Regions from separate parts of the Marinococcus sp. LNHM5E3-2.1 genome, predicted to be linked through region 2. Evidence: a T-box and tRNA genes for the amino acid it is inferred to sense, from the RefSeq annotation. Region 2 holds a T-box; the other holds one or more tRNA genes.
The links. A T-box is a leader RNA that pairs with one kind of tRNA and senses whether it is charged. The one in region 2 lies ahead of pheS (phenylalanine--tRNA ligase subunit alpha), so its partner is inferred to be a tRNA-Phe.

Region 1: it has a tRNA-Phe gene. The T-box ahead of pheS (phenylalanine--tRNA ligase subunit alpha) is inferred to sense a tRNA for this amino acid. The anticodon was not compared.

What each region holds. Positions count from the first base shown of each region.
Region 1 is NZ_JBQLIB010000016.1:7,590-23,031, reverse strand. It holds gene dnaB (replicative DNA helicase) at 10-1,374, shown strand; gene ACTRXH_RS14275 (adenylosuccinate synthase) at 1,595-2,887, shown strand; tRNA gene ACTRXH_RS14270 (tRNA-Lys) at 3,030-3,105, shown strand; tRNA gene ACTRXH_RS14265 (tRNA-Glu) at 3,111-3,185, shown strand; tRNA gene ACTRXH_RS14260 (tRNA-Asp) at 3,384-3,459, shown strand; tRNA gene ACTRXH_RS14255 (tRNA-Phe) at 3,641-3,716, shown strand; gene yycF (response regulator YycF) at 3,944-4,654, shown strand; gene walK (cell wall metabolism sensor histidine kinase WalK) at 4,658-6,508, shown strand; gene ACTRXH_RS14240 (YycH family regulatory protein) at 6,505-7,869, shown strand; gene yycI (two-component system regulatory protein YycI) at 7,871-8,806, shown strand; gene ACTRXH_RS14230 (MBL fold metallo-hydrolase) at 8,825-9,619, shown strand; gene ACTRXH_RS14225 (S1C family serine protease) at 9,833-11,080, shown strand; gene rlmH (23S rRNA (pseudouridine(1915)-N(3))-methyltransferase RlmH) at 11,433-11,912, shown strand; gene ACTRXH_RS14215 (hypothetical protein) at 11,964-12,599, opposite strand; gene ACTRXH_RS14210 (DUF4190 domain-containing protein) at 12,785-13,057, opposite strand; gene ACTRXH_RS14205 (uracil-DNA glycosylase) at 13,258-13,947, shown strand; gene ACTRXH_RS14200 (aldo/keto reductase) at 13,944-14,786, shown strand; gene ACTRXH_RS14195 (glutathione peroxidase) at 14,844-15,332, opposite strand.
Region 2 is NZ_JBQLIB010000005.1:156,295-171,736, forward strand. It holds gene coaE (dephospho-CoA kinase) at 1-301, shown strand, start outside; gene ACTRXH_RS08425 (glyceraldehyde-3-phosphate dehydrogenase) at 441-1,472, shown strand; gene speD (adenosylmethionine decarboxylase) at 1,847-2,230, shown strand; gene nrdR (transcriptional regulator NrdR) at 2,402-2,881, shown strand; gene ACTRXH_RS08440 (replication initiation and membrane attachment family protein) at 2,898-4,301, shown strand; gene dnaI (primosomal protein DnaI) at 4,320-5,246, shown strand; gene mqnC (cyclic dehypoxanthinyl futalosine synthase) at 5,388-6,497, shown strand; gene thrS (threonine--tRNA ligase) at 6,828-8,768, shown strand; gene infC (translation initiation factor IF-3) at 8,965-9,576, shown strand; gene rpmI (50S ribosomal protein L35) at 9,619-9,822, shown strand; gene rplT (50S ribosomal protein L20) at 9,864-10,217, shown strand; gene ACTRXH_RS08475 (sigma-w pathway protein ysdB) at 10,263-10,670, opposite strand; gene ACTRXH_RS08480 (M42 family metallopeptidase) at 10,937-12,025, shown strand; gene ACTRXH_RS08485 (TrmH family RNA methyltransferase) at 12,131-12,898, shown strand; T-box leader at 12,954-13,172, shown strand; gene pheS (phenylalanine--tRNA ligase subunit alpha) at 13,221-14,255, shown strand; gene pheT (phenylalanine--tRNA ligase subunit beta) at 14,271-15,442, shown strand, end outside.

The DNA.
Region 1 (15,442 bases), on a different contig from region 2:
GTGAAAGCAATGAATGATATTTTCACAGAACGGGTCCCCCCGCAGAATATTGAAGCAGAACAGGCTGTTTTAGGTGCTGTCTTTTTAGAGGGCGAAGCACTCATTACTGCCACGGAGCATTTGATGCCGGAAGATTTCTATCGTCAGTCGCATCAGCGTATTTTTAATACGATGATTGAGCTGTCTGAACGGGGAGAGCCGGTTGATCTTATTACGGTCAGCACGGAACTGCAGGCAAAACAGGTGCTCGAAGAAATCGGCGGTCTTTCTTATCTTACCGATCTGGCAAATGCTGTACCGACAGCGGCCAACGTTGGTTATTACAGTCAGGGCGTATACAGTAAGTCCCTGCTGCGGCGGCTGATACGTGCGGCAACTAACATAGTGAATGAAGGCTACAGCGGAGAACATGATGTAGAGGAAGTACTTAACGAAGCTGAAAAGACTATAATGGAAGTATCGCAGGAGCGTCGTTCGTCTGCCTTCGTTTCCATCAAAGATGTACTCATTGAAACATATGACAATATTGAAATGCTGCAGAACCGGGAAAATGACGTAACCGGAATTGCGAGCGGCTTTGCCGAGCTCGACCATATGACTGCCGGATTTCAGCGCAGTGACCTGGTGATTGTGGCTGCGAGGCCTTCTATGGGGAAAACGGCCTTTGCCTTAAACATTGCCCAGAACATTGCAACAAAAACCGAGGAAAATGTGGCTATTTTTAGCCTGGAGATGGGTGCTGCCCAGCTTGTGCAGCGGATGCTCTGTGCGGAGGGAAACATTGATGCTAACCGTCTTCGTACCGGTGCGCTTCAGGAAGAGGACTGGGAAAAGCTGACGATGGCGATGGGGAGCTTATCTTCAGCCGGCATTTTTATTGATGATTCCCCGGGCATACGGGTAAACGATATACGTGCGAAATGCCTCCGTTTGAAGCAGGAACGGGGTATTGGAATGATTCTGATTGACTATCTGCAGCTGATCCAGGGAAGCAGCAGAGGCGGGGAAAGCCGCCAGCAGGAAGTTTCGGAAATCTCCCGTAATTTAAAAGCTCTTGCGCGTGAACTTGAGGTCCCTGTAATTGCGCTCTCCCAGCTTTCCCGCGGGGTGGAATCCAGGCAGGATAAACGCCCGATGATGTCTGATTTAAGGGAATCCGGAAGTATTGAGCAGGATGCAGATATTGTATCGTTTTTATACCGTGATGATTACTATGACCAGGAATCCGAAAACCAGAATATCATTGAAATTATTATTGCCAAACAGCGTAACGGGCCGGTTGGTACGGCCGAGCTCGCTTTTATTAAAGAATATAATAAATTCGTTAATTTGGACCGGCGACACGACGATAATCAGATCCCGCCCGGAGCTTAGACTCCGGGCTTTTTGTATAAGCGAACAAATTAAGCAAATAAAACTTTTAATGTTCGTGTTTTATTGACTTTGCGTGCCGTGGTTGATAGACTATCTAAGGGATTTTCTCCATAATAAAATAAGAATATGAAAACTTTAGATGAAGCCAAGTGAACGTTATTGGATAAGCAAGAAAAATATGCCTAAGGTGCCGGCAGGAGAGATTGTGGAGGTGGACGCTGTGTCGTCAATAGTAATTGTAGGAACTCAGTGGGGAGACGAAGGAAAAGGAAAAGTAACGGATTACTTATCAGAAAATGCGGAGGTTGTGGCCCGTTACCAGGGTGGAAATAACGCTGGTCATACGATTGTCTTCGGAGGAACTAAATACAAGCTTCATTTAATTCCGTCCGGAATTTTTTATGATAATAAAACATGTGTCATCGGAAACGGAATGGTTATTGATCCGAAAGCGCTCGTTGAAGAGCTGGAATATCTGCATGAGCGCGGCGTTGATACAAGCAACCTGCGTATCAGCAACCGTGCCCACGTTATTCTTCCTTACCATCTGCGTCTCGATGCCGTGGAAGAAGACAGCAAAGGCACAAATAAAATTGGAACGACCCGTAAAGGCATTGGCCCGGCTTATATGGATAAAGCTGCCCGCGTAGGCATCCGTATTGCTGACCTTCTGGATAAAGATGAATTCCGGGAAAAACTGTCGCGGAATTTGAAAGAAAAGAACCGTCTGCTCGAAAGAATGTATGACGCAGAAGGGTTTGAGCTTGAAGATATTCTGGATGAATACTATGAGTATGGCCAGTTCTTTGCGAAGTATGTCTGTGATACATCGGTAGAGTTGAATGAAGCGATCGATAAAGGCCGCCGGGTGCTGTTTGAAGGTGCGCAGGGCGTGATGCTTGATATCGACCAGGGCACATATCCCTTTGTCACCTCCTCAAATCCTATCGCCGGCGGCGTAACTATCGGTTCGGGAGTAGGACCGTCCAAAATTCAGCACGTGGTGGGCGTTTCCAAAGCATACACGACCCGCGTTGGCGACGGCCCGTTTCCAACAGAGCTGTCTGACGAAACCGGGGACCAGATTCGTGAAGTCGGAAACGAATACGGGACCACTACCGGCCGGCCCCGCCGTGTCGGCTGGTTCGACAGTGTAGTGGTGCGTCATGCCCGCAGGGTGAGTGGGATCACCGATTTATCTTTAAATTCCATTGATGTTTTGACCGGTATTGAAACGCTCAAAATATGCAAGGCCTATAAGTACCGGGGAGAGATTATGGAAGAATTCCCTGCGAGCCTGAAGGTACTTGCAGAGTGCGAGCCGATTTATGAAGAGCTGCCGGGCTGGACAGAAGACATCACCGGTGCTTCGTCGCTCGGGGATCTTCCGGTAAATGCCCGTCATTACATTGAACGTATTTCCCAGCTGACCAACATTCCTATCAGCATTTTCTCAGTAGGCCCGGACCGGAATCAGACAAATATGGTCCGCGGTGTATGGGCTATCCAATAAAAACCACTAAGCATCTGCCATAGAGGCGGATGCTTTTTTCAACGAATCACTTTTTTCATGCAAAACTAGTTGAAATTGCATCTGTGACGTGATAATATTACTCATGTTGTCGTTATCCACAGCGACAATTTCTTCATATTAGGAGCCATTAGCTCAGTTGGTAGAGCATCTGACTTTTAATCAGAGGGTCGGAGGTTCGAATCCTCCATGGCTCACCATGAAAGGCCCGTTGGTCAAGTGGTTAAGACACCGCCCTTTCACGGCGGTAACACGGGTTCGAATCCCGTACGGGTCACCATTTTCTTATCAAACAGAAAATGAACAGCACTGAAATAAACGACTAGATTCGCAGTTTACCCCCCTTACTCATTTTTGGAAAGAAGACACCAGAAGGTTGAGTATGCCAGAGAGAGAGCAAAGGAACGTACAAAGCGTACGTGACTGCAGCGAACGAAAGCAACAGACGATAAGATTCGCAGTGTATTCTTTTTTAAAAGGGCCTGTGGTGTAGTGGTTAACATGCCTGCCTGTCACGCAGGAGATCGCGGGTTCAAATCCCGTCAGGCCCGCCATTTTATTTTCTGATTTACTCATGGCCAGGCAGCTCAGTCGGTAGAGCAACAAGCGATACCTCTCCGAATGTTCTGCGAGTTGTCCGTCCCGAATTGCTTCATCGAATAAGCAAAGAATGAGGGTAAGGACAGTAGCCCTGGAAGCAAGAGCAGTATCTAAGCAAAATTATTTTTTTAGCATGGCTCGATAGCTCAGTCGGTAGAGCAGTGGACTGAAAATCCTCGTGTCGGCGGTTCGATTCCGTCTCGAGCCACCATTTTTATAAAATAACCAGCGCCTGGACATTGACGTCCAGGCGCTTTTTTCACAGGCTTCCGGCCTCGATAGGAACAGATAAAGAGCTGTGTTACAATGTGAAAGAGAATTGTAATCCTCTTAAATATTTTGCAATAAACATAAAGAGGCATACCTTTGCAGGATGTTACTACACATAGATGATTGAATTTATGCCTTTTCACATTTGAGGAATGGAGCGGTGGGAACATGGATGAGAAAATATTAGTAGTCGATGATGAACAGCCAATTGCTGATATATTAGAATTTAATCTTCAAAAAGAAGGGTTTCAGGTTGTTTGTGCATATGACGGCGACGAAGCTTTAGAAAAGGTGGATAATTTCGGTCCGGATCTGATTCTTCTTGACGTCATGCTTCCAAACAAGGACGGCATGGAAGTATGCAGAGAAGTCCGGAAGCGGTTTGATATGCCCATCATCATGTTAACTGCTAAAGACGGGGAAATCGATAAGGTGCTCGGTCTTGAACTTGGAGCAGATGACTATGTAACCAAACCGTTCAGCAACCGGGAGCTTCTGGCCAGAGTTAAAGCCAATCTTCGCAGGAAGCAGCCGGCAGCAGAAGAAGGCAGCACCGAGCCGCAGAATGCTATAAAAATCGGTGACCTTCTCGTAGACCCGGATGCGTATTTAGTAACAAAACGTGGGGAGCCGATAGACCTTACGCATCGGGAGTTTGAACTGGTTCTTTACCTTGGCCGCCATATCGGCCAGGTAATGACAAGAGAGCATCTTCTGCAGGCCGTGTGGGGCTATGATTACTTTGGGGACGTACGTACCGTGGACGTAACGGTGCGCCGTTTAAGAGAGAAAGTAGAAGACAATCCGAGCTTCCCTGAGTGGATTGTGACAAGACGTGGTGTTGGATACTACTTAAAACATCCAGAACAGGAGAAGTAATGTATGAAGATTATCGATTTTTTCAAATCGATTCATTTTAAACTCATTTTGATCTTCGTGCTGCTGATTTTTGTAGCGATGCAGTTCATTACCGTATTTTTCACGAGCGCTCTTGAAGACACGCTCGTGGAAAATTTTAATGATACGCTCGCCGAGCAGACCGATCTTCTGGAGTATAATGTGCAGGAAGAACTGACACAGAGTCGAGGAGAAGACGATAATACGGTTCAGGAGGATATCGACAGTTTATTAAGCCAATTTGCCAATTCAGGAGCAAATAATGACCCGGGACAGTCGAGTCCGGAAGCCAGGGTGATCGGCTCCAATCAGATTATTTTAGGCACGTCGAATATAAACGAGCAGGATATCGTCAATAACCAATCGAACGATGACCTTGTGCAGCGGGCGTTATTAGGGAATACGCTTGAAGAAGTGCGCTGGGATGCCGACAGCGGCCACAGGGTCAGCTTAATTGTGCGGCCGATCGAAGAAGACGGAGAAATTCTGGGTGTATTGTACGTGCGTTCCGACATGTCGAGCGTATACAGCCTGGTAAATGACATCAGCAGTATTTTAATTGCAGCGAGCATTATTGTGCTGATTTTAAACGCCATACTTGGTATTCTGCTGGCCCGCACGATTACAAGACCTATCGCGGACATGCAGCGCCAGGCTAAAATTATGGGGGAAGGAGACTTTTCCCGCAGAGTCCGCGTGTACGGCAACGATGAAATCGGGCAGCTGGCCCATTCCTTTAACCAGCTGACGCTGAAACTAAAAGAGAGCCAGGCAAGCACCGAGGACGAACGGAAGAAATTAAGCTCGGTATTGACCCATATGACGGACGGGGTTATAGCCACTGATGAACTCGGGCGTATCATTTTGATGAACAAACGCGCTGAGCAGCTGTTAAACAAAAACAGCGACGAAATGGAAGGCACGTACATTACAGAAGCTCTGCATTTGTCTGAGACGCTGACATCGAGCGATCTGTATGATTATAATGAAGCGATCATGCTGGATTTCAGCAGCGAGGAACAGGATTTTCTGCTGCAGGCCAACTTTTCCATCGTGCGAAACGAAGATGGACCGGTTACTGGTCTGATTACCGTGCTTCATGATGTCACGGAGCAGGAAAAGATAGAAAGAGAGCGCCGGGAATTTGTATCAAATGTTTCTCACGAATTAAGAACTCCGCTGACTACGCTGAAGAGCTACATGGAAGCTCTCGAAGACGGAGCGATGCAGGATGAAAATCTGGGACCCCGCTTTTTACAGGTGACCCAGAACGAAACGGACCGAATGATCCGGCTCGTGAACGACCTGCTTCAGCTTTCGCGGATGGACAGTGACGAAATCAGCCTGGACTTTTTTACTGTGGACCTGTCTGAAATGATTAATCAGGTGATTGAACGCTTTGAAATGATTAACAAGGATAAAAATATTGCTTTCTATAAAGAAGTCCCTTCCTACCCGGTATACGTAGATATGGACAAAGACAGGATTTATCAAGTCTTTGATAACGTACTTTCAAATGCCGTGAAGTACTCGCCGGATGGCGGGGAAATCAGTGTGCAGATGTTTACTCGTGCTGATGCTGTAGACGTGGAAATCAGCGATCAGGGTGTAGGCATTCCAAAAGAAAGCCAGCACCGTATTTTTGACCGGTTTTACCGGGTGGATAAAGCGAGAGCGAGAAACCTCGGGGGTACCGGACTGGGTCTTGCGATTGCCAAGGAATTTATCCATGCGCACGGCGGAAGAATTGCGGCTGACAGTGAATGGAAAAAAGGAACCACTATATTAATTACGCTGCCATATTCAGTGATTAATAAAGCGGAGGCTGGATCATGAAAGAAACAATCAAATCCTGGGTGTTAACGATTTTAGTAATAGGCAGTCTGCTTCTTACCTGGCAGAACTGGTCGTTTCAGCCCGAATATGATAGCGTCAATTCCTCCGAAACCGTACAGGAAACGACAGAAATAGCAGAGACCCGGGAAGCAGGTGAAATCGTCCGGCCGAATCAGGGAGTAGTGCGTTCAAATGGCAGAAGTGTTCTCATGACCGAGGACCAGGCTTCAACTGACCTGGACAAAGCCTTCCGGCAGCTCGAAGAGGCAAGCATCACAGAAACATCAGCGACTGACCTGGAGCATGATGAGCTGTACGAAAGCGTCTCTTCAGCAGAATATTCGATGGAGCTTGTATTTCCGTCGTCGGTATCGTGGTCGATGATCAATGAACTGTTCAGCTTTGAAGATGAAAACGATGAAGCAGCCAGCATCCTGGATGGCTCGATTGACCGGATTATATTAACAGCTTCACCGGCAAGTGAAGAACTGAACGCTGCGTTTGTTTCCTACGATCAGGGTGTAGTTGTAAACAGCAACACTAGCCTGGATAAAAGCGATGTGGAGCACGAACGGTATCTCTCGGAATACGAAAACATGCTTACTTACAGTGCTGATGAAAACGGGTATGAAAAGCATATTTATATTCCCGAAGATCCGGGATCCCGGACGAATTATACCTATGCTTCCACGAGTTTATCAGCCAACAGCTTTCAGCAGGTGTTGCTGCCGGAAGGAAATGGCCAAAACCTTCAGACGTACAACTATGATTCATCAGAAGTCATCACAGACGGCACGAGAGAGCTGCGGATTAATAATGCCGGGGATTACCTTCGTTATGCCAACCCAACCTATTCGGAGCAGACAGACGGTAATGATACAAGCAGCCTTGTTTCTTCCTTTGAGTTCGTGAACAATCATGCCGGCTGGTCGGATAATTACCAGTATTATGATTCCACCACCCTGGACGGAGAAACAACGGTTACCTTCAGAATGAATAAAGGCGGTCTGCCAGTCTTCCGGGACTCCAATGGCAGTGATTTTGCTTCCATTCAGGTGTCGAATGTAGGCACGCAGACAAGTGGGTATTCCCGGCCGCTGTTTGATTTGGAAAATAACCCGGTCAGGACTGGGGCTGCTGGTGTCTCCACCGATCTTCCCACCGGGGAAAAAACGCTCGATGCTGTACAGGAGCAGTGCAGTTCTTCGTTGATTGAAGATATACAAATTGGCTACAGCATTTCAAGAAACGGGGAAAATTCCGGCTATTATGACATGGAGCCCGGGTGGTTTGTCCGCTGCGATGGCAGCTGGTCTCCAGTGGATTTTGGCGGAGACGATAACGAAGAAGGAGGAGAATAAGATGGACTGGGCGAGAACAAAGACCATTTTTATTATTGTTTTCCTGCTTCTTAATACATTTTTGCTTTCGAGTTATTTAGAACAGCAGACCAATTACCAGGAAAGCTCTGCCTCCCAGACAGGCGGTGAGGAATCAGAACAGCGGCTCTATGGGTATCCAGAGGATGATCTGCCGGACCGGATTGAACAGCTTCATCTAGAAGCAAGCTACGTGGATTTTGAAGACGGGAGCCGCTCTCAAAAGGTAGAAGACAACTCAAACATTAGTGAAATTACGTATATATCAAACGAACGACTGATTGGAATGAGTGCTACGCTCGAGGAACCGGTGGAAATATCTGAAGCTAACCGGAACGAGGATCTGGCCTCCTTTTTAAGCGACTATGTCTGGAGTGCAGACGATTATGAACAGGGCCAGATGGATGAAGAGTTAAACAGGCAGTACTATTATCAGACGTTTGACGATAAGCAGATTTATAAACCGGAGACGTCTGCCCAGCTTGAGCTGGTGTTTAACGACCAGGACGAGATTGTGGGCTTCCGACAGTCGTATTTTGAGCTTGATGCCACTCCGGCAGACAGCACCATTCCTCCGGAGGATGCTATTGAAGCCCTGGGGAACCCGAGCAACGGTATTCTGCAGACAAACGATACGGTGAGCGATGTGAGCGTCGGTTACTTTAACCAGGTTACACCTCAGGGAGAAAACGTTTATTTATATACACCGATGTATATTGTGGAAGTAAACGGAGAATCGAGGTACCTGGTGAATGCCAGAACCCAGCGCGTCCAATCATGGGAGCAGGTAATGGAGAATAACGGCGAAGAGGATATCATGGTCGAACCGGAGGTGCCGGAAAATGACTCTGACCCGGAAGAAGATGCTGAAGAAGATGGTTCAGCGGAAAACGGGGAAGAAGCACCGGCTAATGAATAGGGAAAGCAGGAGGATAGAATGACACTGCAGTTCAGTGTACTTGCCAGCGGCAGTACAGGCAATGCTATTTACGTACAGACTGGGAAGCAGCGTTTGTTGATTGATGCAGGATTGAGCGGCAAAAAAATAGTGGAAAATTTAAATGCGATCGGTGTGGATCCAGCAGCTTTGGACGCGCTGATAGTTACCCATGAACACAGCGATCATATTAAAAGCGTCGGGGTATTAAGCCGGAAATACCAGCTGCCGGTCTATGCCAACGTAAAAACGTGGCAGGCGATGGAAGGGCTTATTGGGAAGGTGCCCCTGGAACAGAAATTTCACCTTGACCGAAATCAGCCGGCAGCATTTGGCAATATTGAGCTTGAGCCATTCCACGTTTCGCACGATGCAGCAGATCCTATGTTTTTTGTGTTTCACCATGAAGGCAAAAAACTGGCGCTTGCCACAGATATGGGATACGTCAGCGACCAGGTCAAAGGCACGGTAAAAAATGCCGATGCGTACGTTTTTGAATCAAACCATGACATTAATCTGCTTCGTATGGGCCGCTATCCCTGGAATGTTAAAAAACGAATCCTGGGTGATTCCGGACACGTGTCGAACGAGGACTCCGCTTATGCGCTCGCGGATATTGTCGGAGAGCGGACGAGCAGAATCTATCTCGCGCATTTAAGCCGGGACAATAACATGAAAGACTTGGCACGGATGACAGTAAAGCAGGTGCTTGAAGAAGAGGAAACAGGAATAGGTCATACGTTTCATCTCTACGATACGGATCCATTTCTTCCTACAAGCCTGCATACCCTTTAAACCAATATATATGGTACACCTTAGGGGTATTCTCTATAAACGTAAAAAATTATCAAAAGCGCGCCCTTTTACTGGACGGGGCGTGCTTTTTCTTCGTACAATAAATATACATCCCGGCACCCGAGACGGGTATGATAAAGGGTCTTCATTTCAGTATGTGTCAAAAGCACTGAAATCAGCCCCGGTATCTTATGAAAAAGGAAGTGTCGGAATATGGGTTATTATGATGATCATGCAAGAAAAGAAAGTCAGAAGCAAAAGAAAAGTCGCAGAAATGTAGGTATCGCGGGCTTTGTGGGGGCAATTCTCGGTGCAGGGGTAATGACAGTATCAGCACCGTTTATATATGATTCGGTTTCAGGGGAAAATACTGAAACGATTGACGGGACGGCGGATTTATCGGACAACGGTTCCGGATCCGACGTCTCTACGGAAGAAGTCAGTGCAGAGGCTGGCACGGTAACAGCAGCAGCAAACGAGGTTTCCGGGGCTGTAGTCGGAGTGTTTAATCAGGTTCAGTCAGAAAACGCCGGTATTCAGGGCAGCGAGGACCAGGGCGAAGAATCTGTCGAACAGGGGACCGGCTCTGGCGTTATTTATAAAAAGGAAAACGGCTCAGCGTTTATTGTTACCAACAACCATGTGGTAGAAGGGGCAAATTCAGTAGAAATCAGCTTAGAGGATGATACCCGGCTGGAAGCAGAGATTGTCGGTACTGACCCTTATACTGATCTGGCCGTGTTAAAAGTAGACGGCGGACAGATAGACACGGTAGCTGATTTTGGCAGTTCGGACGACCTGCAGGTAGGAGATCAGGCAATCGCTATTGGGAATCCGCTCGGCACAGATCTGTCACGAACAGTGACAGAGGGAATCATCAGCGCGAAGGACCGCAGTATTCCGGTGGATTACGACGGGGATGGACAGGATGACTGGGAAGCAGACGTCATGCAGACGGATGCAGCAATCAACCCCGGCAACAGTGGTGGTCCTTTGGTCAACAGCTCAGGTCAGGTCATCGGCATTAATTCGATGAAAATTGCCCAGTCTTCGGTGGAAGGCATCGGGTTTTCGATTCCAACATCAGTGGCAGTGCCGATCATTGAAGATTTAGAAGAAGACGGCGAAGTAGAACGCCCGCAGCTGGGTGTTGCTATTCAATCAATTTCTGAACTGTCAAGCTACAACTGGACAGAAGAGCTGGGACTTCCGGAAGATGTGGATCACGGAGTGTACGTGACCCAGGTCCAGCCAAATTCTGACGCGCAGGAGGCAGGACTCGAACAAAACGATGTGATCACTCAAATTGACGGCGAAGAAGTACAGGGAGGCAGCGACCTCAGGAATTATCTCTATAACAGCACCGAAATCGGAGATACAGTTACTATAACGTATTACCGGAACGGGGAAGAGCAGACAACGGATATAGAATTAACACAGACAGAATCCACAGGTGAATAAATCAATTCAGGGCCTTCCATTGAAGGCTCTTTTTTTGTGGATAAATATAGATATGGTCGAACTGAAGAAAATATATGCTACAATAGACGCGGAGAAAATTGTATGGAGAAAGAGGGACAAACCCTTGCTATACTGCTGTAAAGAACATATAAGATAATTATTGGATGACGTATTGTAAAATGAAAAAAGTATAGCTGTGGGTGTGGATAGGATTGTGGATGAAAGTGAAAAAATATCCACACCCTGTGAGTATCGGGGAGAAAAAGCAGAATATATCTTGTCAATTTAGGCTCGTTCACTTGTGAATATGTGGACAATTTCTGTGGAAAAATAAGCTGGAGGGAAAAGACCTGTGAATATATTGATTATTGCCGTCGGTAAATGCAAAGAAACATTCATCAATGAAGGAATCGCAGAATATAAAAAAAGACTGAGCAGGCAGGGCTCCTTGGAAATTGTTGAAGTAAGGGATGAAAAAACACCGGAGCAGGCCAGTGATAAGGAAAATGAGCAGGTAAAGAATACAGAGGGCGAACGCATTCTCAAAAAGATTCCTGAACGGGGATACGTGATTGCTCTTGAGCCGGAAGGCAGAATGATTTCTTCTGAACAGCTGGCTGCAACCTTCCAGGATTTAGCCGTACAGGGAACGAGTACCATTGTTTTTGTCATCGGTGGATCGCTCGGCCTATCCGCAGAAGTGTTAAAGCGGTCTGATTTCAAATGGTCATTTTCTGCGTTAACCTTCCCCCACCAATTAATACGTCTGATGCTTACAGAGCAGATCTACCGTGCAGTACAAATTAATGCGGGTAGCCCGTACCATAAGTAAAAGGAATGTAAAAAGCGCTTACTCTTAAAGGAGCAGGCGCTTGTTTAACAGTTAATTATTGTAGGCGCTTAACTGTTCTTCATAGGCGAATTCGACCATAACAAAATCATAGCCCCAGTCGTCGTAAGCGTTTTGCAGAAGCGTTTCCTTTGTACCTGTGTCGATGGAAAGCTCTGATAAGCTCTGGTAGGCAGCTCTCTGCTCCTCTATGACGAAATCCTGCATAACATAGTCGTCAGGCCAGTCGCTCTCTGCATTTTCTTTAATACGGGTCTCTGCCTCTTCTTCAGTAATCGAGGCGATAACGTTCGTGTAGCTTCCGTCTGTCTCTTCGCTGGAATCGGATGAAGCTTCTGTCTCTTCTTCCTCCTCGTTGAAGGTCCCTGCTTCTTCTTTTAATTCTGCGTTTTCTTCCTTAAGCTCTTCGTTTTCTTCCAGTAAATTCTGGTTCTTTTCCTTTAGATTTGTTTTCTTTTCTTTTAGACTGTTCTTTTTCTCGCGGAGTTCTTCATTTTTTTCCTGCAGATTGGACACTTTTGTTTTCAGTTTCTCGTTCTTTTCCTTTATTTCCTGCAGTTCTTCCTTCACAGAAGACCCTGAAGCAGCTTCGGTCTCTATAGAAGTACTGCAGGCTGAAAGCATGAATAAGGAAACAAGACCTACGACAGGTACAATCTTTTTGTTCATATAACCTCCTAATAAAATGTATTTAATAGTTACATAGTACTGCCGGTGAGAAGGATAAACAAGTATTTGTTTGCCGGCCATTTCTTTTTATAGGCAGCTGCTTTTTTTTTGCAGGGATGCTTTACTTTACGGACAAAAATTCGGCGCTTTTAGGTGTAAAAAACCTAAAAGCGCCGATACTTTTATCATAATACAAAAACATTTAACGTAATGATAGCTCCTATTATCGTTCCAATTAAGCTGAAAATGACTCCGGCCAATGCTGCTTTTCTTCCGCGGTAATGATAGTTTTTAATGTCCTTTAATGCTTTAATCCCGGTCCACAAACCAATAATACCGAAAATTACACTGAAAGGAAAAAGAATTACAAGAAAAATGAATGCATCAAACCCCAGGACTAAGGAAATGATGGCTTTAAGGCTTCTTGGCTGGGTCGCCACTGTATCAGTTTCATTCATGGGCTGCCGCTCCTTCACTATACCAGATCACATTATCGTCTTTTTTATCGTAACGCGACTGTGAAGCAAAAACAATGAACAGGAGTGGCATTCTATTGACATTTCCCGGACTGCTTACGTTTGATCTTTCTAAAAAAAGGATATTAAGGATTTAGAGCATACAGTAAAAGAAATCAGCAGGCGAAGGAGTCGACGCGGCTATGGAAATTCTGCAGAATGACTGGGCTCCTGTGCTCGAAAAGGAATTCGAAAAAGAGTACTATCAGGAGCTGCGGGAATTTTTAAAAAAAGAATACCAGGAAAAGACCGTCTATCCTGATATGCACGATATTTTTAATGCGCTGCATTATACAGGATACGAGAATACAAAAGTGGTTATTCTTGGTCAGGACCCCTACCACGGGCCGAAGCAGGCCCACGGGTTAAGTTTTTCCGTAAATCCGGATGTTTCCATCCCCCCATCGCTGAAAAACATCCATGCAGAGCTGGAAGAAGACCTGGGCTGTGAAAAACCGCGTCATGGTTCCCTCGTTTCCTGGGCAAAGCAGGGAGTGCTTCTGCTGAACACAGTACTTACGGTGCGAAAAGGGGAAGCGAATTCGCACAAAGGACAAGGATGGGAAACCTTCACAAATGAAGTAATCCGGCAGACTAACGAAAAAGAGTATCCCGTGGTATTCATTTTATGGGGCCGCCATGCTCAGGCAAAAGAAGAGCTTATTACAAACGAGCATCACTTAGTCATTAAATCTCCACATCCGAGTCCGTTTTCCGCTAATAAAGGATTCTTTGGAAGCCGCCCGTTCTCAAAAACCAATCAGTTTTTGAAAGAGGCCGGGCGTCCGGAAATTGACTGGTGTATTCCAACAGAGGAGGAAGATCGTACATGAGTATTCAAACATCTGTAACAACCTTAGCAAACGGAGTAAAAATGCCGTGGTTAGGCCTTGGCGTCTATCAGGCAGAAAAAGGTGAAGAAGTAAAAAATGCTGTTTTAACCGCCCTGCAGGCAGGCTATCGCTCCATCGACACCGCTTCCTTTTATGACAACGAAGAAAGCGTCGGAGAAGCGATTCAGGAAAGCGGAGTGCCACGTGATGAATTGTTTATCACCACAAAGCTGTGGAACAATGAACACGGCTTTGACGAAGCGCTGGAAGCCTTTGAGCGCTCCCGTAAAAAACTCGGCGTTGATGTAGTGGACCTTTATTTGATCCATTGGCCGGTTCCCGGAAAGTTCAAAGAAACCTGGGGAGCGCTTGAGAAGCTGTATAAAGACGGCAAAGTACGTGCCATAGGAGTCAGTAACTTTACCGAACAGCACCTCGAAGAGCTGCTGAAAACAGCAGAAATCACGCCGATGCTGAACCAGGTAGAGTTTCATCCGCGTCTTTTCCAAAAAGCCCTGTTAGAATACTGCCAAAGCCATGATATTCAGCTTGAAGGCTGGAGACCGCTTGGGAAAGGCGATCTTCTTGAACACGATGCGGTGAAAGAAATTGCTGACAAGCATGGCAAAACGCCGGCACAGGTTCTGGTACGGTGGGCCCTTCAAAATAAGGTTGTATCTATTCCTAAGTCTGTTACAGCCGAACGGATCCGCTCTAATGCAGAAGTGTTCGATTTTGAACTCGATACGAAAGACATGGACACGATCAACGGCATGAATGAAGACGCCCGTTATGGTCTGCACCCGGATGAGTTCGATTACGCGTCAACGACAAAATAATGAAGTAAAGCAGCCGGCATATTCGCTATGCCGGCTGCTTTTTTATGTTTACCATCTTTAAGACTGCTGAAGGCCAGTTTCAATCATGCTCGTTATTTGCGGATCGGTCGGTTTTGTACTGCTTTTGAAGCTGCCGAGAACTTCGCCGTGGCGGGAAACAAGAAACTTCTCAAAATTCCATTCGATCTCACGGTCTGGGCTGGTCTGCTCCAGAAGCCAGTCGAAAAGGGGATGTTTTTCGTTTCCTTTGGCATGGATCTTATCAAAAATATCGAAGCTGACCCCGTAATTGGTTTCGCAGAATTCCGTGATATTTTCAATAGTGTCCGGCTCCTGGCCGCCAAAGTCGTTCGAAGGAAAGCCGAGTACCTGAAAGCCACGGTTTTTGTATCGTTGATACAGCTCCTCCAATTCTTCGTACTGCGGAGTGAAGCCGCATTCTGAAGCAGTGTTGACAATCAGCAGCACCTCACCCCTGTACTCGTTCAGTGTTTTTTCTGTGCCATCAGCCTGGACGGCCTCAATGTTGTAAATACTGGCAGTCATAATTTCCTCCTTTGAGCGAATAATACTTTTCGTATAACCTCCGCCATTCCCATTCAAACTCCTCTGCTGTGAATAAAATGCAATTAATGCATGAAATAGCGGGAAGGTTT
Region 2 (15,442 bases):
GGATGATCTCGTACGTGAAGGAAATGAACATGTCGTGCTCGATATCCCGCTTCTGCTCGAAAACAATTTAAACTTTCTGGTCGACCGCATTATCGTCGTTTATGTCAATGAAGCAACGCAAAAGCAGCGGCTAGTGGAGCGTGACGGCCGGGGAGAAGAAGATGCGGCTGCGAGAATCAAATCGCAAATGCCTCTCGGAGAAAAAAGAGAGCTGGCGGATGCAGTGATCGATAATTCGGGGACAGAAAAGGAAACAAAAACCCAGGTGAACGAGCTGCTCCATCAATGGAAAATAAAATAAAAACGGATGGATAACCACTTTTCGTAAAAGAAAGTGGTTATTTTTTAAAAATAGGTTGCAAGAATGCGCTGTCAATGTGTTATACTATTTTTAGATTTTACTTATAAAAGTATAACATATTTCCAGAGGAGGATATTAAATGAAAACAAGCATAGCGATCAACGGTTTCGGACGAATTGGGCGTATGGTTTTTCGAAAGGCAATGATGGACCCTGAAATTGAAGTGAAAGCCATCAATGCCATGTATCCTCCTGAAACGCTGGCTCATTTAGTGAAATACGATAGTGTGCACGGTCCGTTTCCGCTTGAAGTAAAATCCGAAGGGGACGAAATGATCGTGGATGGAAAACGGATCCGGCTGCTTCAAAACCGAAATCCCCTCGAACTTCCGTGGGAAGAACTGGGTGTAGATATTGTGGTCGAAGCGACGGGGAAATTCAACCGTGGCCCTGACGCTGAAATGCATATAGAAGCCGGAGCTAAAAAAGTCGTGCTGACTGCTCCCGGCAAAGAAGTCGATACAACCATCGTAATGGGAGTAAACGAAAAAGACTACGATCCGGAACGCCACCACGTAATCTCAAACGCATCCTGCACGACGAACTGCCTTGCGCCGGTCGTCAAGGTGCTTGAGGATAACATCGGTATTGAAAGCGGTTTAATAACAACTGTACATGCATACACCAATGACCAGAACAATATGGATAATCCCCACAAGGATTTGCGCCGGGCGAGAGCCTGCGGCCAGTCGATTATCCCGACGTCTACCGGAGCAGCTAAAGCTCTTTCAGAGGTGATTCCTTCCATGGAGGGAAAAATGAATGGTATGGCTCTCCGGGTGCCAACGCCGAACGTATCGCTGGTGGATATGGTAATTGACATGAAGCGTCCGGTAACAGAGGAAGAAATCAATCAAACGCTAAAAACGGCTTCAGAACAGAAGTTAAAAGGAATTATTTCCTACTGCGAGGACCCGCTCGTATCAACAGATTTTAATGGAAACGAAAATTCATCTATTATAGATGCGCTCTCCACCATGGTCATTAACGACCGCCAGGTTAAAGTGCTTGCATGGTACGATAATGAGTGGGGCTACTCCTGCCGGGTAGTGGATCTGGTGAAAATGGTCGGAGAACCAGCTGTCGGCTACTCCTCCGTCGCTTCGTTTTAAAAATCGTTAATGTGGGAAAGCGTCCCGTAAGTGGGGCGCTTTTTTGTTTATCCTCTATGGGGAATTATGTACAGAAGTTATGGAGTATATACAGACATTAAAGCCCTCGATCAAAGCTTTAAAAATGCTGCATGTGAAAACTGGTTGCAAATTGCAAATAAACATCGTATACTGAATTTCGTGCCTGTGCGTCCTTGAATTTGACGGCAGAAATGCACAGTTTTCAGGCGTATACAGGTATACTAGCGGTTACTGTAAGGGTTAGTGCCAAATCGGACTAACTTTCCCCCAGAGTAGCCTTTAAAACGTGACGGGCCGATAAAAATACAGCGACCTAATGATGTAATAAAAAGAAACAAAGGGGGAAACGTACCATGGAAACAATGGGACGCCATGTCATCTCCGAGCTCTGGGGTTGTGACGAAGAAACTTTAAACAATGTAAATGCAATCGAACGTATCTTTGTAAACGCCGCTTTAAAAGCAGGCGCTGAAATAAGAGAAGTGATTTTTCATAAATTTGCACCGCAGGGTGTAAGCGGAGTAGTCATCATTTCAGAATCGCATTTAACGATTCACAGCTTTCCGGAACACGGCTATGCAAGCATCGATGTGTATACTTGCGGAGACCATATTGATCCGAACACGGCGGCTAAATATATTGCCGGTTCACTCGGTGCCGAAGCGGAAGAAACAATAGAAATCCCCCGCGGTACAGGCCCTATCCGTGTAGAGCGCCCGGAAGCGAATGCCCTATAATACGCATACGAACACCGTTTAAGCACAGGTAGCTGCTTGAACGGTTTTTTATTGCCCGCAGTACAAGGGATTCAAAGAAATACGCAAATTGTCATCCTCCCGCCAGGAGCGAATGTGATATGATAGAACCAATAAAAATAGAGACCGCCCATCAAATTGGAGATGATAATAATGAAATGCCCTGTATGCTACTCCAATGGCACACGTGTATTGGATTCGAGGCCGAGCAATGAAGGCCGTTCCATCCGGCGCCGGCGTCAGTGTGATACGTGCCACCACCGCTTCACTACATTTGAAATTGTGGAAGAACTGCCGCTTGTCGTAGTGAAAAAAAATGGGAACCGGGAGGAATTCAGCCGGGAAAAAATGCTGAGAGGCTTGATCAGAGCCTGTGAAAAGCGGCCAATCCCAATGGAAACGCTCGAGGGCATCGTTTCGAGGGTGGAAAATAAACTGCGGGAAGAAGGACGAACAGAAGTGAAAAGCGAGGAAGCCGGGGAGCTTGTCATGGAAGAGCTAGCGGATATTGATGAAATCGCTTATGTCCGTTTTGCTTCTGTTTACCGGCAGTTTCGTGATATAAATGTATTCATCAATGAATTAAAAGAACTGATTGATAAAGAAAATAAAGAAGATTCATCAAAATCATAAAAAGGAGGGCGGCGCTTTGAGTCTGCATTGGATGGAAGTAAAACCGGTGGACGGGTACTATGTTCGCACAAGTAAAGAATTCAGCGAGAGCACGGATAAAACGATGTCTATGCTCTACCAGCCGTTAGTCGGAAGCAAAGCGATCGCTCTCTACCAGACTCTGCAGAATAAGCTTGAAAAAGACTGCTATGAAAGCTCCGAAGCAACCCATCATGAACTGATGGCTTTTTTGCAGATGCCTTTAAATGAGATTTACGCTGCCCGCCGCCTGCTTGAAGGCATCGGGCTTCTCAGGGTTTATGAACTCGAAACACACTCACAGGATAAAACATTTGTTTATGATATCCAGCCGCCTATGTCGCCGCGGGCTTTTTTTCAGGACGATGTGCTAAGCGTATTTTTATATAACCGTCTTGGGAAAAGCAAATACATTCAGCTGCGCCAGCGTTTTGGCATTTCGGCTGTGCCTGAAGGAGCAGAAGAAATTACGGCTTCGTTCAATGAAGTATTTGCTTCCCTGCATGCGTCGGAAATGGCTTCCGAGCCGCCTCCGGCAGATGAAGGAACAGAATTTGTCGGTGGCAGTGAGCCGTCGCGCCTGCAGCTTGAGGAGAATGGATTCGACATGGAGCTGCTAAAAGCTTCGCTCCCTTCCTTTCTCGACAGCTCGCGGCTGTTAACACCTTCGCTGCAGCAGACCGTCCGCCGGCTTGCTTTTGTGTATCAGCTATCGCCGATTGATATGGGAAAAGTGATTCAGGAGTCCCTGTCAGCAGACGATGAAGTAAATATAGAAGACCTGCGTAAAAAGGCAAAAAATCATTACCGTATGGAGCACGGAGCAGCCCCGCCTGCGCTCGGGAACCGTACAGAAAGTCAGGAGCCGGCACCGGCAAAGGGCCGCCCGGTGTCTGAACAGGAGCAAATGAAGCAGTTTTATGAACAGACGTCCCCCGTGACATTTCTTCGTTCGGTGGCCGAAGGAGCAACTGTGCCGGAGTCGGATATTCATCTCGTGGAGGAGCTTTTATTCAGCTACCGTTTATCCCCGGGAGTTGTGAACGTGTTGACAGATTACGTGATGAAGAAAAATAATATGAAATTAAGCAAAGCACTTGTGTATAAAATTGCCGGCCAGTGGACAAGAAAAAAAGTACATACCGTAGAGGATGCCATGAAGCTTGCAAAGGAAGAACACAAGCAGGCCCAGGAACGCCAGGCACCTAAAAACAATTATACGAATAAGCGGTCTCAAGGCTACGTCCGAAACGATAAGCTGCCTAAGTGGCTGGAAAAAGAAGAGCAGGCAGAGAATAAACCGGCAGAAGGTGAAAATTCCACGCAGGAGGAGCAGCTGTCGAAGGAAAGAGAGCGCTTTGAAGAAATGCTTAAGGAACGACGGGAAAGAGCAAACCGTTAAAAGAAAGGAGGCGGCTGGATGGATTCGATCGGATCCTCGTTGAACAGATGGATGGATAAGGATTGGAAGGAACGGATGGCCAGACTTGAAAAAGAAGTGTTTGCCTATCCGGGAGTTATTGATTTCAAGCGCCGTCATCCGCACATACCAGCGGAAGAATACGAAAAAAACAAGGCAGCTTTATTTGAGTATAAAAGGGAGCGCAGTAACTGCGATGCCTGTCCTGGGCTTGAAAACTGCCCGAACCTGATGCAGGGCTATCAGCCGGAATTGATGGAAGACAAAGGAAAAGTAACGGTTGCCTATCACCGCTGTTCATTAAAGATACACGATGATGAAAAGAAAAAAAGACAGGCACTTATTAAAAGCTATTATATTCCAAAAGAGATACTGCATGCTTCCTTTGACCAGGTGGATATGGACCATGAATCAAGAGCGAAGGCAGGAACCGCAGCACTGCATTTCGCATCGACCACCGTGCCCGGAGAAGACGGACAGGGACTTTACCTGTATGGAAAATTCGGGGTCGGTAAAACGTATATTGCCGGAGCCATCATGAATGAACTGGCGGAGCGAAACATCGGCTCGATGATTGTACACGTGCCGGACTTTTTCCGTGAGATCAAAGAATCGCTTTCGGATAATACGGTGAGGGAAAAGGTGGACAGCGTCAAAGGCGTGCCGGTGCTCATACTCGACGATCTTGGAGCCGAATCGATGAGTGCCTGGACAAGAGACGATATTTTAGGAGTTATTCTGCAGCACCGGATGATGGAAAAGCTTCCTACTGTTTATACCTCCAACTATGATTACAGTGAACTTGAAGAGCATTTGACGTATTCCCAGAAGGGTGGTAACGAGCGGCTGAAAGCTAAGCGTATCATGGAGCGCATCCGCCCGTTCACAGAAGAAGTGTTCATGGACGGACAGAACCGCCGGGGATAATTGGAAATGCATAGGGCATTCTAAGTGTATAATACAAATAAATATGCTACCATGATGATAGCGCCCAGCATGCAGAAAATGGGTTGGATTCGCGGTATTTTCATGCGAGCGCCACAAAGGAATTTTCTGGAGGGTATACAAATGAGCATTGATGGAATACTGGAACGTGCATTAAACGGAGAACGACTGACAATGGATGACGCTGTGCGCTTGTATGAAAGCGATGAAATAGAAAAAATGGGAGCTGCCGCAGATGAAATTAAAAAACGCTGGCACCCCGAGCCTGTCGCTACCTTTAACATAGGACGGAACGTCAATTACACAAACGTCTGCGATACCTTCTGCCGTTTCTGTGCATTTTACCGCCGGCCGGGATCGGAAGAGGGATACCTTCTTTCGGATGACCAGATCCTGCAGAAGATTAAAGAGCTTCAGGATGTAGGAGGAGACGAAATTTTAATGCAGGGCGGGACCAACCCGAACCTCCCATTTGAATACTATACGAACCTGCTCAAAAAAATTAAAAGTCATTTCCCTGATGTGACGATGCACTCGTTTACACCGGCAGAGGTGTACAAAATGATGGAAGTGTCCGGCCTGTCCTTGAGAGAGGTATTAACGGCTCTTCACGAAGCAGGTTTGGATTCACTTCCGGGCGGCGGCGCCGAAATTCTCACAGAGAAAACGAGAAAACGGATCAGCCGCCTGAAATGCACGGCCGATCAATGGATTGACTGCATGAAAATGGCTAAAGAGGTCGGTATGCACGGCACTGCAACGATGGTTATCGGCTTTGGCGAATCCAACGAAGAGCGGGCAGAACATTTGTGGCGTATTCGTGAGGCGCAGGATGAATCCAACTGCTTTTTGGCTTTCATATCCTGGACCTTCCAGCAGGATTACACAAGCATGAAAGGCGAGCGTATTACACCGGAAGGCTATCTCCGTAACGTTGCCATTTCACGCTTGTTCCTGGACAATATCCCGAACTTCCAGTCCTCCTGGGTAACAGCAGGACCAGAAACGGGGAAACGCTCCCTTTCCTACGGCTGTAACGACTTTGGCAGTACTATGATGGAAGAGAACGTTGTTTCTTCAGCCGGTACCACACACAAAGTGAACATCAACCGTATTCTTCGTTTAATACGGGAAGCAGGCTATACGCCGGCTCAACGTAATACGAAGTATCATACACTCCGGGTGTTTGAGGGAGAAGAGAACAGCGAAAAAGACTTTGTAATGCAAAACTAAATACAGGTTGCATGAAAAGAAGCTTTTCGCTATGCTGAAATAGCGAAAAGGAAAATGCAAGGATGAGGCCATGAAAATAAAACAGGCGTCCCAGAGAAGAGAACCATGGCTGGAAGTTCTCTACGAACCGTTTTATTTTTACCCCCTCGGAGCTTCGGCAGGGAACAGCAGTATCTGCCGGCGGATCCCCGGCCGTTACCCGGATAGAGTCGTCCCTTTACAGGGGATGGAAACTAGGGTGGAACCGCGGCTGAGCCCGCCCCTTTCGAGGGGGCGGTTTTTTTATGCGTTTTTCTGTATATTACAGTAATAAAAGGAGGATAAATCACAGTGGCAGAACAGGCAATTACGCTCATATTTCCAGATGGGAATGAAAAATCATATGATATTGGCACGACGACAGAAGAAGTAGCCGGCGGGATCAGCTCGGGACTGAAAAAGAGTGCGCTGGCAGGAAAAATTAATGGGAAAATGGTGGATCTACGCACTCCGCTCCGGGAGGACGGTCAGATTGAAATCATCACGTATCAGTCCCCGGAAGGCCTTGAAGTGCTCCGGCACAGCACCGCGCACGCGATGGCCCAGGCGGTGAAGCGCTTGTTTGATGATGTGCAGCTTGGTGTCGGCCCGGTGATTGAAAACGGATTTTATTACGACATTGATACGTCGCACCAGCTGACGCCGGAAGACCTTCCTAAAATCGAAAAAGAGATGAATAAAATCATCGATGAAAATCTTGAAATTATTCGCGAGGAAGTGTCCCGGGAAGAAGCAGTCCGCTTTTTTAAAGAGCTTGGCGACGAGCTGAAGCTGGAATTAATTGAGGATATCCCGGAAGGAGAACAGATCGCGCTTTACCGGCAGGGAGAATTTGTCGATTTATGCCGCGGCGTTCATGTGCCGCAGACATCCAAATTAAAAAAGTTTAAGCTGATGAATATTTCCGGGGCATACTGGCGCGGGGACAGCAGCAACAAAATGCTGCAGCGTATTTACGGAACCGCCTTTGAAAAACAGTCCCAGCTTGACGATCATTTGAAGATGCTCGAAGAAGCGAAGGAGCGCGACCACCGTAAAATTGGCAGAGAGCTCGACATATTTACGACAAGTCAGACAGTCGGACAGGGCCTTCCTCTCTGGCTTCCAAACGGTGCCACGATCCGTCGGATTATCGAGCGCTATATTGTGGATAAAGAAGTACGTCTCGGCTATGACCACGTGTATACGCCGGTACTTGGTTCCTCCGAGCTCTATAAAACATCGGGCCACTGGGACCACTATCAGGACGACATGTTCCCGCCGATTGAAATGGATAATGAAACACTTGTGCTTCGGCCGATGAACTGTCCGCACCACATGATGGTTTACAAAAATAAAAAGCACAGCTACCGCGATCTTCCGGTACGCATTGCAGAGCTCGGAACGATGCACCGTTATGAAAAATCCGGAGCGCTTGCCGGTCTTCAGCGGGTGCGGGCGATGACGCTAAACGACGGTCACATTTTTGCCCGTCCGGATCAGCTGAAGGACGAGTTTATTCGTGCTGTACGCCTGGTTCGTGAAGTCTATCATGATTTCGGTATCAAGGATTATACCTTCCGGCTTTCCTACCGGGATCCGGAGGATAAAGAAAAATACGTGGACGATGACCAGATGTGGGAAAATTCCGAGCGCATTCTGAAAGAAGCGATGGATGCGATTGACGCTGAATACGTGGAAGCAGAAGGCGAAGCAGCATTTTACGGTCCGAAACTCGATGTCCAGGTAAAGACAGCAATGGGCAAAGAAGAGACACTTTCCACTGTCCAGATCGACACTCACCTGCCTGAACGATTTGATCTCACGTATGTGGGAAGCGACGGCGGCGAGCACCGTCCGGTAGTCGTCCACCGTGGCATTGTGTCTACGATGGAACGCTTTATCGCTTTTCTGCTTGAAGAGTACAAAGGCGCCCTGCCGACGTGGCTTTCCCCTGTACAGGTGAAAATCATACCGGTCTCGCCTGACGTTCATCTTGACTACGCGAAAGAAGTGGAAATGGCACTGCAGGCCTCGGATGTCCGGGTGGAAGTGGATACAAGGGATGAGAAGCTCGGCTATAAAATCCGCGAAGCCCAGACGCAGAAAATTCCTTACATGCTTGTGCTTGGTGACAAAGAGCAGGAAGCGAACGCCGTAAATGTACGCAGATACGGTCAGCAGGATTCGGACTCACAGCCGCTGAATGATTTCGTGGAAAATGTAACAGCGGCTATCAACGAATATCGATAAAAAGGTTGACGTCCTAATGAGGCCGTGCTAAGATGTCCTAGTGTGAAAATAATTAATCCCTGAAGAAGAAGCGCCCGCTTCTCACCTGACCGACAAACGTTGGCTGGTTATTACTAATATATTGAATGTGTAGAGCATATATTCTGTATACGTGTGGGCGCTTCTCTGTTTTAGAGGGTGTCTGCACGTTTTTTCGTTGTGCCAATGGTATGTATTTGCGTGGAAGCCCCGCGCACTAAATTTCTGGAGGTGGCTTATTATTCGTAAGGACCAAAAGGTAAACGAGGGCATCCGTGCCCGTGAAGTTCGACTCATCGACTCTAACGGAGAGCAGCTTGGAGTAAAATCAAGAAACGAAGCTTTAGAGCTGGCCGGGAAAGAAAACCTTGACCTTGTTCTTGTCGCTCCAAACGCAAAACCGCCTGTCTGCCGTATTATGGATTACGGTAAATATCGTTTTGAACAGCAGAAAAAAGATAAAGAAGCCCGGAAAAAGCAAAAAACGATCAACGTGAAAGAAGTTCGTTTGAGCCCGAGCATTGAAGAACACGACTTTAATACAAAACTGCGTAACGCAAGAAAGTTTTTGTCTAAAGGCGATAAAGTAAAAGCAGCTATCCGCTTCCGCGGTCGTATGATCACACACTCTGATATCGGTAAAGAGGTGCTTGACCGGTTTGCAAAAGAGTGTGAAGACGTGAGTACGATTGAAACGAAGCCGAAAATGGATGGCCGCAGCATGTTCCTCATGCTCGCTCCAAAAGCAGAGCAGGAACGGGAGCAAAAAGAAGAATCCAGTAAAGAGTAGACAGCGGTCAGCCCGTTATATTAAAAAAGGAGGATGTCACTTATGCCAAAAATGAAATCTCACCGCGGAGCAGCAAAACGTTTTCGCAAAACAGGAAGCGGCCGTGTAAAACGCGCACGCGCATTCACGAGCCATATGTTTTCGCATAAATCCCAAAAGCAAAAGCGTAACCTGCGTAAGCCGGAGCTTGTTTCCAAGTCCGACTACAAGCGTATCAAGACACTGCTGCCGAAAACGAAAAAATAAGCACGACCAAATAATTAAGATAAGCTAAGGAGGGGTTGACGATGCCAAGAGTAAAAGGCGGATATGTGGCACGTCGCAGACGTAAACGAGTATTAAAACTCGCGAAAGGTTATAGAGGTTCTAAGCATAGACTGTTTAAAACAGCACAGGAACAGGTAATGAAGTCCCTGCAGTATGCTTACCGGGACCGTCGCCAGCGCAAACGCGAATTCCGTAAGCTGTGGATTGCACGTATTAACGCAGCAGCCCGTTTAAACGGCTTGTCCTACAGCCGCATGATGCATGGCCTGAAGCAGGGCGGTATCCAAATGAACCGTAAAATGCTCGCAGACCTTGCGGTAAATGACGAAAAAGCATTTGCAGAGCTTGCTGAAAAAGCGAAATCAAACTTATAATCAAACAAAAAAGCGGAGCGCCCGGTAAATCAGGCGTTCCGCTTTTTATTGTTTCTCGGGATGTTTTGCTTCAAGCTGCTGCATGAACTCCTTTACCGGGCTGTTCCACTCGATAGCAGCTTCCGGATAGAGGGATAAAATTTCCCGCTCGAGAAAGGTGAAATCCTCGCGCTGGAAGCCGCGCAAATGCTCACTTTCAATCACCCACAGCGAAATCGTAACGACTTCAAACGATTTTTCGGTTGTACCTACGTATTTTTCGCCTTCAAACATGACGCCTTTATGGGTCGCCAGTAAATTTTTCCGCACGTTTTGCTGGTCATCAAGCAGATAGAATTGTTTTTTATGGTGAGCTGCTTCCAGCTTTCTCCTAGAATTATTCCAGTATCTCCAAAACGAGTATATGATAATAATAAGAGCGATCAACAGCAGCACTCGTAAAAGAATACCCAATCTTTACACCCTCCTCTGCATCTATCGGATTAAGCGTACATAAGCCTTCTCATTTCTAATATATACGCACAGTCTGCTAAAAAGTTTCACAGGCACCAGGCTATGATAGATTATGTTTGAGCCCTGCGGCAAAGTTCTTTATACTGAATATGGAAGAACCCGCACCACACCGCTTGTATGGATGAGAATATTAGCCCGCAGCATTAATAATATTTTCCCTTTGCATGTGTGTGTAAAACAACCGTACATAAAGGAGGCAGCACGAAATGGCAGAATTAGACCCGACATTGCAGATGCTAAAGGACCTCACGGACGCAAACGGCGTTCCGGGGAATGAACAGGAACCGAGAAAAGTAATGACCCAGTATATTTCTCCTTACGCCGATGAAATGAGCACCGATCGGCTGGGAAGCCTGATTGCTAAAAAAACCGGACAGGCCGGCGGTCCGAAATTAATGATTACCGGACATCTGGACGAAATTGGTTTTATGATATCGGGAATCGATGAGAATGGCTTTTTGAAATTCCAGACCCTCGGGGGATGGTGGAGCCAGGTGATGCTCGCCCAGCGGGTGAAGGTAATGACGAGAAAAGGAAATATTACCGGGGTGATCGGCTCAAAGCCGCCGCATATTCTTCCGGCGGAGCAGCGCAAGAAAGCAATGGAAATTAAAGATATGTTCATCGATATCGGTGCTTCAAGCAAGGAAGAAGCAGAATCATTCGGCGTGCGTCCGGGAGATTCGGTCGTGCCGGTATGTGATTTTGAAGTGATGAATAATGAAAAACTGCTGATGGCAAAAGCCTGGGACAACCGTATTGGCTGTGCTATCGCGATTGAGGTGCTGAAGCGTCTCGAAAATGAATCCCATCCGAATGAAATTTACGGCGTCGGTGCTGTACAGGAGGAAGTCGGCCTGCGCGGAGCGAAAACAGCAACCAACCTTATTCAGCCGGATATCGGCTTTGCTGTCGATGTAGGGATTGCCGGGGATACGCCGGGTGTCACAAGTAACGATGCCAGAGCGAAAATCGGCAAAGGCCCGCAGCTTCTTATGATGGACGCCTCCGTCATCGCACACAAAGGGTTGCGTGATTTCGTTGTCGGTGTGGCTGAAGAGAAAGAAATTCCTTTTCAGTTCGACATGATGGCAAACGGCGGCACAGATGCAGGGTCTATTCATCTGTCCGGCGAAGGAGTACCGGCGATGGCCATTACGATTCCGACCCGCTATATCCATACGCATGCGGCTATTCTGCACCGGGATGACTTTGAGCATGCCGTGCAGTTAATCGTAGAAATTGCTAAGCGTCTGGACCGCGACACAGTAGATTCGTTAACGTACGAAGCATAAAATACCAGCCTTTCTGTCCATGAGGGACGGGAGGGCTGTTTATTTTCTTTCTGCGGCGGGGCAAAGTGTGCTACGATGAGAGAAAATACTGGGGGAGACAGCGAAGTGAAGCGGATAGAATCGGCAAAAAACCCGAAAGTAAAAGAGATAAAAAAACTTCATAAGCGTAAGGAACGTGAAAGGTCAGGGCTTTTTTTAATTGAGGGAGACCACGCGCTGACAGAAGCCGTCCGGTCGGAGGCCTGGATTGAAGAAATTTTCATTGAAGAGCATAAAGAGTGGCCGCAGGTTTTTAATGAAATTCCAACACCGGCCACAGAGGTAACAGAAAGCGTAATGAAAGAAATAAGCTTGACGGAAACCCCGAAAAATATTGTAGCTGTATGCAGAATTCCTGAATTTTCTAATGTAAGAAGCGGTGGATATTCATTTTTCGTGCTGGTGGACAGCATTCAGGACCCAGGTAACCTGGGAACAATTATCCGGACGGTTGACGCGCTTGGAAAAGGGGTAGTCGTTCTCGGCACAGGTACGGTGGATGCGTACAACGAAAAGGTGGTCCGGGCGACCCAGGGCTCACTGTTTCATGTTCCGGTACTGCAGGAGGACCTGGGGGAATGGCTGGAATGGCTGCAGGAAACGGACATTCCGTGCTTTGGCACTTCGCTTGATGAAGGTACGTCGTATTCGGCACTTGAGCCGCAGCCTTACTTTGCGTTAATCATTGGCAACGAAGGAGCCGGCGTACAAAAGAAATGGCTCGAGCGGACCGACCAGAACCTGTACATTCCGATTCCGGGCCAGGCAGAATCGTTAAATGCGGCAGTTTCTGCCGGCATTCTGCTGTATCACTTGAAGCAGACAGATTGGTGATGGTTGCAATCGGGCCAGGCTTTTTCTATAATAATTCATATTGAAACATATAAACACAAATGCGCAGATGAAGAGTAGTAGCATTGCTTCCTGCTGAACAGGGAAAAGGTATCGCTGACTGAAAATACCTTGCAGTAAGGATTTGTGAATTCGCTTCGGAGCAGCCGCTGGAGTATTCCCTGTGGAAGAAAAGCGTGCCGGAACCTGTCGTTACAGGAGAGTGAGCTGTGCACTGCAGCTAACAAGGGTGGTACCGCGAGCCTTCGTCCCTTTCAGGGAGAGGGCTCTTTTTATTTGGCATAAAAATGGAGGGAACCAGGATATGATAGAACGCTTGGAGGAGCTGCAGCAGGAAGCGCTGCAGCAGATTGAAGAAGCTGGCGATACAAAGGAATTAGAGCAGGTGAGAGTAAAATACTTAGGGAAGAAGGGTCCGATTACGGAAGTGCTCCGGGGGATGGGGCAGCTGTCCAAGGAAGAGCGTCCTGTGGTCGGCCAGAAAGGAAACGAAGTACGGGAAGCTATTCAGGAGCGTCTGGAGAAAAAAACAAAAACGCTTGCCGACGAAGCATTAAAGGAAAAGCTTGAAAAAGAAACGCTCGATGTAACACTGCCGGGACGTAAGGTCCAGCGAGGGGCGAAGCACCCGCTGACAAGCGTTGTGGAAGAAATTGAAGATATCTTTATCGGTATGGGGTTTGAAGTGACTGAAGGACCGGAAGTCGAAACCGATTATTATAACTTTGAAGCGATGAATCTGCCAAAAGATCATCCGGCCCGTGACATGCAGGACTCTTTTTATGTCAGCAGTGATCTGCTGCTGCGTACACAGACGTCGCCGGTACAGGCCCGCTCGATGGAACGCCACCACGGCGAAGGGCCGGTGAAAATCATCTGCCCGGGCAAGGTCTACCGCCGGGACGATGACGATGCTACCCACTCCCACCAGTTCATGCAGATCGAAGGGCTGATGGTTGACGAAAATATCCGTATGAGTGATTTAAAAGGGGTGCTCGAAACATTTGTGAAAAAATATTTCGGAGAGGAAAGAGAAATTCGTCTCCGCCCGAGCTACTTCCCTTTTACCGAGCCGTCTGCAGAACTCGATGTTTCATGCGGTATCTGCGCCGGGGAAGGCTGCCGCATCTGCAAGCATACTGGGTGGATTGAAGTTCTCGGGTGCGGGATGGTGCATCCGCGCGTGCTGGAAATGAGCGGTTTTGACCCGGACGTATACAGCGGCTTTGCCTTTGGCATGGGAGTAGAGCGCTTCTCCCTACTGAAATACGGCATTGATGATATCCGGCATTTTTACACGAACGATATGCGCTTTTTAAAACAATTCACTCGAGTATAGAAGGAGAATGCAGATATGTTGATCTCATATAAATGGCTGAAAGATTATGTGGATATTGAAGATATTACCCCCGAAGAAATTGCCGATCGCCTGACTACAGGAGGTGTAGAGGTGGACGCTCTGTACCGGCGTGCCGAACCGATTGAGGGATGCGTGGTCGGGTATGTTACCGAAGCCGAAAAGCATCCGGATGCGGATAACTTAAACATTTGCCAGGTGCATCAGGGAGCAGAGACAGTACAGATCATCTGCGGTGCTGACAACGTGGCAGCCGGACAGAAGGTCGTAGTGGCAAAGCCGGGCACCGTTCTGCCTGGGGGGATGGAAATTAAAGCAGCGGAAATCCGCGGCCAGCAGTCCAATGGCATGATTTGTTCTCTCCAGGAGCTCGGCGTGGAAGCCAAGCTGGTGCCTAAGCATGTGGCTGAAGGCATTTTCGTTTTTGACGAGGATCCGGAGACGGGATCGGATGCGGTAAAAGCTCTTGGCTGGGACGATACAGTGATGGATCTGGATATTACGCCAAACCGTGCCGACTGCCTGAATATCCTCGGGGTCGCCTACGAAGTAGCAGCTCAGCTGGACCGGACCGTCCGGCTCCCTGTGACTTCGGTAAAAGAAAGCGAAAAGCCTGCATCAGCAGCAGTTAATGTGAAAATCGAAAACGGCGAAGACACTCCTTATTACGGAGCGAGAGTCGCGGAAAATATTCAGGTGAATCCTTCTCCGTATTGGATGCAGAACCGCTTGATGGCTGCCGGCATCCGGCCGATCAGCAACATCGTGGACATTACCAACTATGTGCTGCTTGAATACGGGCAGCCGCTGCACGCGTTTGATTTTGACGCCTTCGGCTCCGACGAAGTGCTCGTGCGAAGAGCATTCGAAGACGAAGAAATACAGACGCTCGACGGTAATAAGCATCATCTTTCGACGGAGCATCTGGTCGTAACCAATGGTACAAAGCCGACAGCTCTCGCAGGAGTGATGGGTGGAGAGCACTCTGAGGTCAGCGACCAGACAACAAATATTCTGCTTGAAGCGGCCCTGTTTCATCCGTCCCTGATCCGCCAGGCGTCTAAAGATACGCGGATACGAAGCGATGCAAGTGTCCGTTATGAGCGGGGGCTCGACACGGAGAGAGTGGAGCAGGCAGCAGACCGGGCGGCGCATTTATTCGCTGAATA